DNA from 2 places in the Clostridium chromiireducens genome. Region 2 is predicted to be linked to the other one. Evidence: a T-box and tRNA genes for the amino acid it is inferred to sense, from the RefSeq annotation. Region 2 holds a T-box; the other holds one or more tRNA genes.

Region 1 (5,326 bases), on a different contig from region 2:
TAATAAAATGAAATATATATTATTAAACGACAAGTTAGAAAATAGTAAAAGTACTATTATTATAAATGATATAAATAAAGAGACATTTGTCATGAGTATTCCAACATCATCGAGAAGAAATTTAATTGGAATAAAAAGTGATGATTATTTAGGGCTAGAGAGCGAATTAGAGTTATCAAAAAGTATTTTGGAATATATAAAGAAAGAACTCATAGCTAATATATTTACAGAAACATATAATGAAAATAGTATCATTATAGATGATAGTAGTCTCAATGATGGGTATATAAAGGTTATAGGAAATCATTATGCTAAAGTGACAATCGCACCTGCTATCGCAAAGGATATTGAAGAAAAACTTAAAATAAGCATGAACATGACTGAGAAGAGAGATTATATAGATAAAAAAAGAGAAATATATGTATTCAGAAATATGTCAAATGAACAAAGAAATAAGATAATTGCATTAGATAAACGATATGGTAATATTATTTGTAGTTGCAATAATGTTTCGGAGGGAGAAATTATTGATTCTATAAGAAGACCTTTGGGTGCAAGAACAGTTGAAGGGGTGAAAAGACGCACGGGCATAGGTCTTGGCAATTGTAATGGTGCATCCTGTAATATGAAGATTATAAAGATATTAGCAAGAGAAATGAATAAAAGTGTTTTAAGCATAGTGGATGATTCTATGGATTCTAGAATTTTAGTAGGAAGAATTAAGGAATTTAATGAAATCTAGACAGGAGGAATTAATGGTGGATGATAGAGATATATTTACAAGTCTAGTTAGAATAAAAGGAAATCAAAATTATAAGGTTGTTTCGGTTAAAAGTACAAAGCCTATCGAAAAAAGATTGTGGAGAGAATTCTCTAAAGTTCTTAGTAGAATTTATGCCAGTGCTCCTATTAATATTGGAGATGTTATTTGCAGAAATATAATGAATACAGGCGTAGATATAATATGCACAAAAAAAATAGATTAATAATTTATAGAATTAATATAAGTTTTGCAGGTGACCTAAAATATAATATGTATTACTAAGTGGAGACATTAATAAATTATAAATAAAAAATATAAAAATTAGTTGACATAATTATAATTCACTGATATAATCATATTTGTTGTTAGACGTGGAAAGATGGTCGAGTTGGTTTAAGGCACCGGTCTTGAAAACCGGCGTGCGTGTGAGCGTACCTAGGGTTCGAATCCCTATCTTTCCGCCATTTTTTTGTCTAAAAAAGTATTTTAGAGGGCACATGGAGGATTACTCAAGTGGCTGAAGAGGCGCCCCTGCTAAGGGCGTAGGTCGGGTAACTGGCGCCCGGGTTCAAATCCCGGATCCTCCGCCAAAACATCTAATATTTTATTAGATGTTTTTTTTTATTTAAAGATATATTCATAATAAATTGTAGGAGATTTTAATCTATTATGAATTGGAATTTATAATAGATTATAGGGCATTATAAATTATATATGTTAAAATTAAAAATATTATAATAAAAATGTTGACAGTTATCATATTGCTTGATATAATAATTTTTGTGAGTTACGGAAAGATGGTCGAGTTGGTTTAAGGCACCGGTCTTGAAAACCGGCGTGCGTGTGAGCGTACCTAGGGTTCGAATCCCTATCTTTCCGCCATATATTTTTTAATTTAAATATAGAGGGCACATGGAGGATTACTCAAGTGGCTGAAGAGGCGCCCCTGCTAAGGGCGTAGGTCGGGTAACTGGCGCCCGGGTTCAAATCCCGGATCCTCCGCCAAAAACATCTAACGTTTTGTTAGGTGTTTTTTTGTTTTAAATAAATTTACTTTATTAGAATTGTGTGCTCATAGTTTGCTGAGATAAATATTGATTTAAGTTTTGAAATTAAAACATTATAATTAATGATAAGCATAGATATATAAATACTTAATTTACTTAAGAAGGTGAATTATGATTAAGGGTAAGAAAATATATTTAAGAGATGTAGAAAGAAAGGATATTATTATTTTATATAGGTTATTTAATGAAAATATTGTAAAAAGGTATAGTATTATTCCTAATGATATCCATAGCAATGATGAAGGTGATAACTTAAGAAAAGCATTGAGTATATTAAATGATAAAGATATTTTAATTGGTTTTATAACTTACAAGGAGAGTAACTGCCATATAGGGGTATACTCTATTGGAATAACAATTGGAAGCAGCTATTGGGGGCATAAATATGGTGAAGATGCTATAAAAACTTTACTAGCGTATCTATTTATGAAATTAAATGCTATACGGGTTGAGCTAGAAGTTATAAGCACTAATTTAAGAGCTATAAATTGTTATAAAAAGTGTGGACTTATTGAAGAAGTCATAAAGAGAAATAATGTTTATATAGATGGAGAATATTTAGACACCATAATTATGGGTATACTTAGAGAAGAACTGATTTATATTTAAGATGTAAGGGTGTGAAGATACAATGAGTATAAGATTTATTTACGGAAGAGCTGGAGCAGGAAAAAGTAAATTTTGCATTGATGAAATAAAAAGTCATATAAATGATAATGCTTTAGGGAATAAATTAATTTTATTGGTTCCAGAACAATACACATTTACTACTGAAAATAAAATATTAAAGTTTATTGGAGAACATGCTTTTTTGAGATCAGAGGTGCTTAGCTTTAAAAAGATGGCTCATGAAGTTTTTGATGAATATGGTGGGCGTGTTAAAGAAATAATTAAAGAATCTGGTAGAAATATGCTTATTCATAAAGTATTAAATGAGAATTTAGATTCTTTAGAGTATTTTAAAAAAATATCTAGAGAACAGGGTTTCAATGAAATTGTATCAGAGATAATTTCAGAGTTTAAAAAGTATAGTGTTGATATTGATAACTTGAAAAAAATTGATGAAAAGACAGGCGATCCTGAGTTAATTAAAAAAATTAGAGAATTAACAGTAATTTATGAAGCATTTAATTCCAAAATGCATGAGAATTATATTGATGGAGATGATGAGTTAACTTTATTAAGTAAAAAAATATTAGAAACTAACGCTTATGAAGGCTCAGAAATATGGATAGATGAATTTACTAGTTTCACACCTCAACAAATGGAAATAATAAGATTATTGGCTAAGAGGTGTAATAGAGTAAATATAACTCTTTGTATGGATAGAAAATCTACAGAGAATGGGAATGAAGATGTAACTGATATCTTTAATATAATAAAGAATACAGAAAACAAATTATTAAAATTAATGAAAGATAATAATATAGCATATGATAAGCCAGTTTATCTAAATAACAATGAGCCATATAGATTTAAAGATAATGAGGAACTTAGGCATATAGAAAAGTACTTTTTTACTTATCCATTTAATGAATATAGGAAGGATTGTAGAGGAGTATCATTATATAAGGCAAATAATATTTATGATGAAATTGAGAATATAGCTAAAAGTATAACAAGACTTGTAAGAGATGATGGATACAGATATAGAGATATATCTGTAGTTTGTAGAAATATAGATGACTATGAGAAAATAACATCAGTAATATTTAAGGATTATGATATTCCTTATTTTCTTGACAAGAAGATTCAATTACTAAGTAATCCACTAGTTATACTTATAAGTTCTGCATTTGAAATATTATCCAAGAATTGGTCATACGAAAGCGTATTTAAATATTTAAAAAGTGGATTAACGGGAGTAATTAATTCATATATTGATGTTTTAGAAAACTTTGTTTTAGAGCATGGAATAAGGGGATATAAGTGGACAGTAGAAGAGATAATCAGAGAAAGTTGGTTTAATGATAATGATGAATTAACTGATGAAAAGATATTGATATCTGAAATCATGGAAGAAATCAGGAGGCCGCTAATAAATTTTCATAATAAAATAAATGGAAAATATAAAGTTAGAGATATATGCACAGCTATTTATGAATTTTTGCTTGAGATTAAAGCTTTTGAAAGAATAGAAGAGTGGATTGATAACTTTGAAAAATTAGGGTTAGAAGATAAGGTAAAAGAGTATAGCCAAGTTGAGAGTATAGTTATAGATATATTGGATCAAGCAGTTGATGTAATTGGAGAAGAAACGCTAGATTACTTTGAGTTCTTTAAGATATTAAATTCAGGATTTACTAATGAGGAAATAGGAGTAATACCTGTAGCCTTAGATCAAGTTAATATAGGTGATATTGCAAGAATTAAGGGTAGAGATGTAAAGATTCTTTATATAGTAGGAATTAATGATGGAGTGCTACCTGCATCTAAGAAGGATGAAGGAATTATATCTGATAGGGATAGGGAGATACTAAATGATATAGGTATAATCTTAGCCACAACAACTAGAAATAAAGTATTTGAGGAGCAATACCTCTTATACATAGCTTTAACAATAAGTAGTGAATATTTAATGTTGTCATATCCAATGTCTGATTTTGAAGGAAAATCATTAAGACCATCTATAGTAATACCTAGAATAAAAAAAATACTTCCTAAGTTAGTAGAAGAAAGTTCAATTTATAATTTAGAAGATCAAAGAAATCCTTTTAGTAAGGTTATTGCACCAATAGCAACGTTTAATGAACTTATACTTGCTGTAAGAAGAGATTTTGACAAAGAGGATATAGAGCCATACTGGCCACAAGTATATAACTGGTTTAAAGAAAATGAGCAATTTAAGAAAAAGGTTCAAAGTATATTTAAAGGACTTACATATTCAAATGTAGGGGATAAAGTTGCAAAGAATAAACTTAGAAAATTATATCAAAATGATATGGGAAATTTAGTCTTTAGCGTTTCAAGATTAGAGAATTATGCTGAATGTCCATTTTCATATTTTATACAATATGGTTTAAAAGCAAAAAATAGAAAAGTATATGAGTTCACTCCACCAGACTTAGGTTCATTTGTACACGAAATGTTAGATTCATTTACGAAGAGAGTTAAAGAAGAGGGAATACTATGGTCTGAACTAAATAATGAAAGATGTAAAGAAATGATATCTAATATCATTGATAAAAAGTTAAATGAACAAAGTAATTCAATTTTGAATAGTTCTAAGAAGTTTAAGTATCTAGCTCAAAGATTTAAGAGAGTAATCTCTAAATCTGTTTCAGTTATTGCAAATCAAATAGGAAAAGGTGAATTTGAAGTTTTTAAAACAGAATTTAATTTTGGAAGCTATAGTTCAGGAGAAGCTATAACACTAGATTTAGAAAACAATGAAAAAGTGTATCTTCAAGGAAGAATTGATAGAATAGATACACTGGATTTAGATGGAGAAACATATATTAGGATTATAGACTATAAGACTGGTACTAATAAGTTT
Region 2 (5,326 bases):
ATGCATTGATTATTTCTTCATCAGTTGCATTCTTATTTCCCCATCTTAGATTTTCTTTTATTGTTCCAGAGAATAAAACATTCTTTTGTAACACCATTGAAACTTCATCTCTAAGAGTTTCTATATCATAATTTCTAACGTCAACTCCACCAACTTCAACTGTTCCATTAGTAACATCATATAATCTTGGAATAAGCTGAACAAGGGTTGATTTTGCACTACCTGTTCCCCCTATAATACCTATAGTTTCCCCAGAATTAATCTCTATGTTGATGTTCTCTAAAACTAAGTTGTCCTTATCTTTGCTGTAACTAAAGTCAACATTATTAAATGTTATAGATCCATCCTTAACTTCATAAATAGGATTTTCTATATTTGCTAAGTCACTTTTTTCTTCTAAAACTTCTATAATTCTTTCAGCAGATGATTTTGACATAATTACCATTACAAACACCATTGAAAGCATCATAAGACTAATTAGTATATTCATTGTATAAGCAAATAAGCTCATCAATTCCCCAGTTGTCAACGATTTTGAAACAATCATCTTTGCTCCAAGCCAAGATAAAAGTAAAATACAAACATATACAGTAAACTGCATTGCTGGTGCATTAATTATTATTAATTTCTCAGCTCTCATGAAATATTTATATAAGGTTTCTGAGGCTTTATAGAACTTACTAGTTTCATGTTCCTCTCTTACATAAGCCTTGACAGCACGGATTCCAGTTAAATTTTCTTGAACGCTTGCGTTTAAGTCATCGTACTTCTTAAATACTTCTACAAAGTACGGATGTACTGTTGTCATAATAAAATATAATACAATACCCAAAAATACTATGGCACCTAAAAATATTAAAGCTAATTTAGAATTAATATAAAAACTCATAACCATAGCAGAGATTAACATAAACGGTGACCTAACAGACATTCTTGTTATCATTTGGAATGCGTTTTGAACGTTTGTTACGTCTGTAGTTAATCTAGTTATAAGCCCTGCTGTTGAATACTTGTCTATATTTGAAAACGAGTAATTCTGTATATTATAATACATTGCTTTTCTTATATTCCTTGCAAAACCTGTTGATGAGCTAGCTGCATACTTTCCAGATAATACACCAAAAGCCAGAGATAAAAATGCTGCTATTATCATTGCTGTCCCAATAATAGTTACATATTTCATATCTCCTTTTCCTACTCCATTATCAATGATTAATGCCATCAAAAATGGAATGATTGTTTCCATCACTGCCTCTAAAGCAACATATACAGGAGTGAGAATTGTATCTCTTTTAAATTCTGCTATATAGTTTGCTAATTTTTTTATCATAATTTTCCTCCCCCTTTGTTAGGTTTCTAACTAATAATCTAAAAAAAATTGCATTTCTTAATCTGCAATTTTTTTTGATAATCTATCAATTAATGAGACGAATATATTCATTTCAGCCTCACTTAATTCATCTCTAAGAGATTTTTCAAATCTTTGTATAAAACTATGCACATGATTATGAATCTCTGTTCCTTTTTCAGTAATCACTATTTTCTTAAGTCTAGCATCCTCAGAAACGCTTACCCTCTTAATGAAGCCGTTCTTCTCCATTAATTGAAGCACGCTAGTTACTGAAGAACGTCTAATATCAAGATCTTCTTCTATATCTTTCTGAAATATATCTCTTGCATTAGATTCATGACATATAAATGCAAGTATTCTGCCTTGAACACTTGTTACACCATATTGTGATGCCTCTTTATCTATTGCCCTATGAATCCTCTTCGCGAGTTTATTTATTTTCTTTCCAATGTGTAGCTCATTCTCCATCGCTATGCTCCTATCAACTTGTTAGACTTCTAACTATTATTAGTCTAAATCAGATTTCTGTTTTTGTCAATATAGTTATATTTTTATAACGATATCATTTTTATATATAACTAATTTATAAATTAAACAATTTTATCACTCTATTTAGCTCACCACAATTTTGTGGTCAGTACTCTAAATATTATAATACTAAATTTAATACACTTATCAATTAAATAAGTAAAAAAAATCATGCACTGATGCTTTTTCAGCTTCTCATTGCATGATTTTAAATTTTTTCAGCCTTATTATTTAATTACTGTCATTCCACCCATGTATGGTTGTAATGCTGTTGGAATATTTATTGATCCATCTTCATTTAAGTTATTTTCTAAGAAAGCAATAAGCATTCTTGGTGGTGCTACTACTGTGTTGTTTAGTGTATGAGCAAAGTATTTTCCATCTTTGGCATCAACACGAATTTTTAAACGACGAGCTTGTGCGTCACCTAAGTTAGAGCAGCTTCCCACTTCGAAATATTTCTTTTGTCTTGGAGACCAAGCTTCTACGTCAACTGATTTTACTTTTAAATCTGCTAAATCACCTGAGCAGCATTCTAAAGTTCTTACTGGTATATCTAAAGAACGGAATAAATCTACTGTATCTTTCCACATTTTTTCATACCACATCATGCTGTCTTCTGGTTTACATACAACGATCATTTCTTGTTTTTCAAATTGGTGAATTCTATATACTCCTCTTTCTTCTATACCATGAGCACCTTTTTCTTTTCTAAAGCAAGGTGAGTAACTAGTTAAAGTTTGAGGAAGTGCAGTTTCAGGTAATATTGTATCTATAAACTTACCAATCATAGAATGTTCACTTGTTCCGATTAAGTATAAATCTTCACCTTCAATTTTGTACATCATAGCATCCATTTCTGCGAAACTCATAACACCAGTTACAACTTGGCTACGAATCATAAAAGGTGGAATACAATATGTAAACCCTCTATCTATCATAAAGTCTCTAGCATAAGAAATTACTGCTGAATGAAGTCTAGCTATATTTCCCATTAAGTAATAGAAGCCATTACCAGCTACCTTTCTAGCACTGTCTAAATCAATACCGCTTAATTTTTCCATTATATCAGTATGATATGGAATTTCAAAATCTGGAACAACTGGTTCACCGAATTTTTCTACTTCTACATTTTCACTATCATCTTTACCAATTGGAACACTTGGGTCTATTATGTTTGGAATAGTCATCATGATAGTTTTAACTTTTTCTTCTAATTCTTTTTCTTTAACGTCTAACTCAGCCATTCTTTCTGAATCAGCATTAACTTTTTGCTTAATTTCCTCAGCTTCTTCTTTTTTACCTTGAGCCATCAAGCCCCCAATTTGTTTTGATAACTTATTTCTATCAGCTCTTAAAGCTTCTACTTCTTGTTTAACTTTTCTTAGTTCAATATCTAATTCTAATACTTCATCAACTAACCCTAACTTATTATCTTGAAACTTATTTTTTATGTTTTGCTTTACAATCTCTGGATTTTCCCTTACGAATTTAATGTCTAACATTTTGTTACCTCCTGGTTAAATATAAATTATTGAAATAAAAAACCGCCCCAAATATATAAACATATATATTGGGACGGAATAATCCGCGTTGCCACCCAAATTGCTGATAAATAATATAAATCAGCCACTTCATTAGTAATATAGAGGTTACTAACCTTTATATTTAGGCACAAATAAAATTGTGCTTTATCATATACAGCTCCAAAAGTGGAAAGACTTAACCTTTCACCGATTCTCACCAACCATCGGCTCTCTGAAGAAATTTATAAATCGTAGTTTTTATCATCGCTGTTTAATCTAATTATTTTATTATTCAATATCTGTTATGGATATTTTGTCTAATATATTGTTTATTATGTTCATATATACAATTTAATTAGATTTTTATTAGTATAATCAAATTTATATAAATCATACTCTCTAATTATATATTCATTTCAAGAAAATTTCAAGTAAATGCTTATATAAGAATTTGCAACCATTTAAAGAAGCATATTTTACAAATTATTTTATTAACTACATAGTCATATTAATTGGTAGTTTAACCTCAAATACAGTTCTTTCTCTATCACTATAGGCTGAAATGATTCCACCATGTAGTTCAATAATATTTTTTGTTATTGCTAGACCGAGTCCAGATCCAACAATACTGCTATTTCTTGACTTTTCTACCCTGTAAAATCTGTCAAATATATAAGGCAAATCTATTGATGATATTGATTGACCATAATTTATAAGCTGAACTACCGCCATTTTATCCTCAAGCTTTGTTATTACATCTACATAAAAACCATCTTTACCATATTTAATTGCATTAGACAATAAATTTTCAAATGCTCTAACTAATTTTCCTGCATCTGCATTTATTATTAATTTATCATTTGAAAAATTAATTCTTGATTGCATATCTGCACTTATAAATTGATATTCAAAATAAGCAACTACCTGACCTAATAATTCAACTAAATTAATTGTAGTTTTATTTATATTAATACTGTTATTCTGCATTTTAGTAAGCTCAAACAAATCATTTATAAGCAAATTTAACCCCTTGGCTTTTTCATATGCTATATTTGCATAATATCTTAATCTTACCTCATCTTCATATTTATCATTATCTATAATCTCTAAATATCCTATTATTGAAGTTAATGGAGTTCTTAAATCATGAGAAACATTAGTTATTAAATCATTTTTAGTTTGCTGTGCTCTTCTTTCTTCTAATGTTACATCTTTAAGCTGCTTTGCTATACCATTTATATTTTCTACTAATTTTCTAATATCGCCTTTTGATTTAACTTCTATTATTCTATCCAAATCACCATTAGACATTATTTCAGTTTCATCCATGATAGATACTAAACTCTTAGTTTTTCTATATGTAATAAGCAAATAGAATATTGTAAATAGAAACACTTGAATAATTATATAGATATTGTCTCCAAATATATTATTCTCAATAATGCGCCAGAATTTAAAGATATAATTAATGAGTTGAATTTTTGTGTTTATATATAAATAAACTAATATTTCACTACTTACAAATAATGTCATATACATCAATATTACAGAAACTAGAACATCAGAGAGCGACGTTAACCAATATTTATATAATCTTTTATTTTTCAATTTTATAACCAACTCCCCATACTGTATGAATTATCTTATTTCCTTCCATGTATTGTTCTATTTTATCCCTAATTCTACTCATATGCACCATAATAGTATTATTAGATTGATAATATCTTTCTTTCCATACCTTTTCAAAAATTTCCTCTCCACTAAAAACTTTTCCCCTATTTGTGGCCAATAAATATAAAATATCAAATTCCCTTGCTGTTAAATCCACCTCATTACTATCTATTGCCACCTTATGCTTGCTCTTATCTATAACCATTGACTCAATTCTTATTATGTCATTTGAAACTTGCATTTTATTATT

Evidence for each region. A T-box is a leader RNA that pairs with one kind of tRNA and senses whether it is charged. The one in region 2 lies ahead of serS (serine--tRNA ligase), so its partner is inferred to be a tRNA-Ser.
Region 1: it has a tRNA-Ser gene. The T-box ahead of serS (serine--tRNA ligase) is inferred to sense a tRNA for this amino acid. The anticodon was not compared.

The regions. Positions count from the first base shown of each region.
Region 1 is NZ_QXDJ01000010.1:2,285-7,610, forward strand. Features, by position in the region: gene D2A34_RS24965 (NAD(P)/FAD-dependent oxidoreductase) at 1-742, shown strand, start outside; gene D2A34_RS24970 (DUF1667 domain-containing protein) at 759-986, shown strand; tRNA gene D2A34_RS24975 (tRNA-Ser) at 1,137-1,227, shown strand; tRNA gene D2A34_RS24980 (tRNA-Ser) at 1,263-1,353, shown strand; tRNA gene D2A34_RS24985 (tRNA-Ser) at 1,555-1,645, shown strand; tRNA gene D2A34_RS24990 (tRNA-Ser) at 1,678-1,768, shown strand; gene D2A34_RS24995 (GNAT family N-acetyltransferase) at 1,942-2,439, shown strand; gene addB (helicase-exonuclease AddAB subunit AddB) at 2,462-5,326, shown strand, end outside.
Region 2 is NZ_QXDJ01000001.1:28,534-33,859, forward strand. Features, by position in the region: gene D2A34_RS00100 (ABC transporter ATP-binding protein) at 1-1,330, opposite strand, end outside; gene D2A34_RS00105 (MarR family winged helix-turn-helix transcriptional regulator) at 1,388-1,819, opposite strand; gene serS (serine--tRNA ligase) at 2,107-3,384, opposite strand; T-box leader at 3,451-3,679, opposite strand; gene D2A34_RS00115 (sensor histidine kinase) at 3,901-5,013, opposite strand; gene D2A34_RS00120 (response regulator transcription factor) at 5,003-5,326, opposite strand, start outside.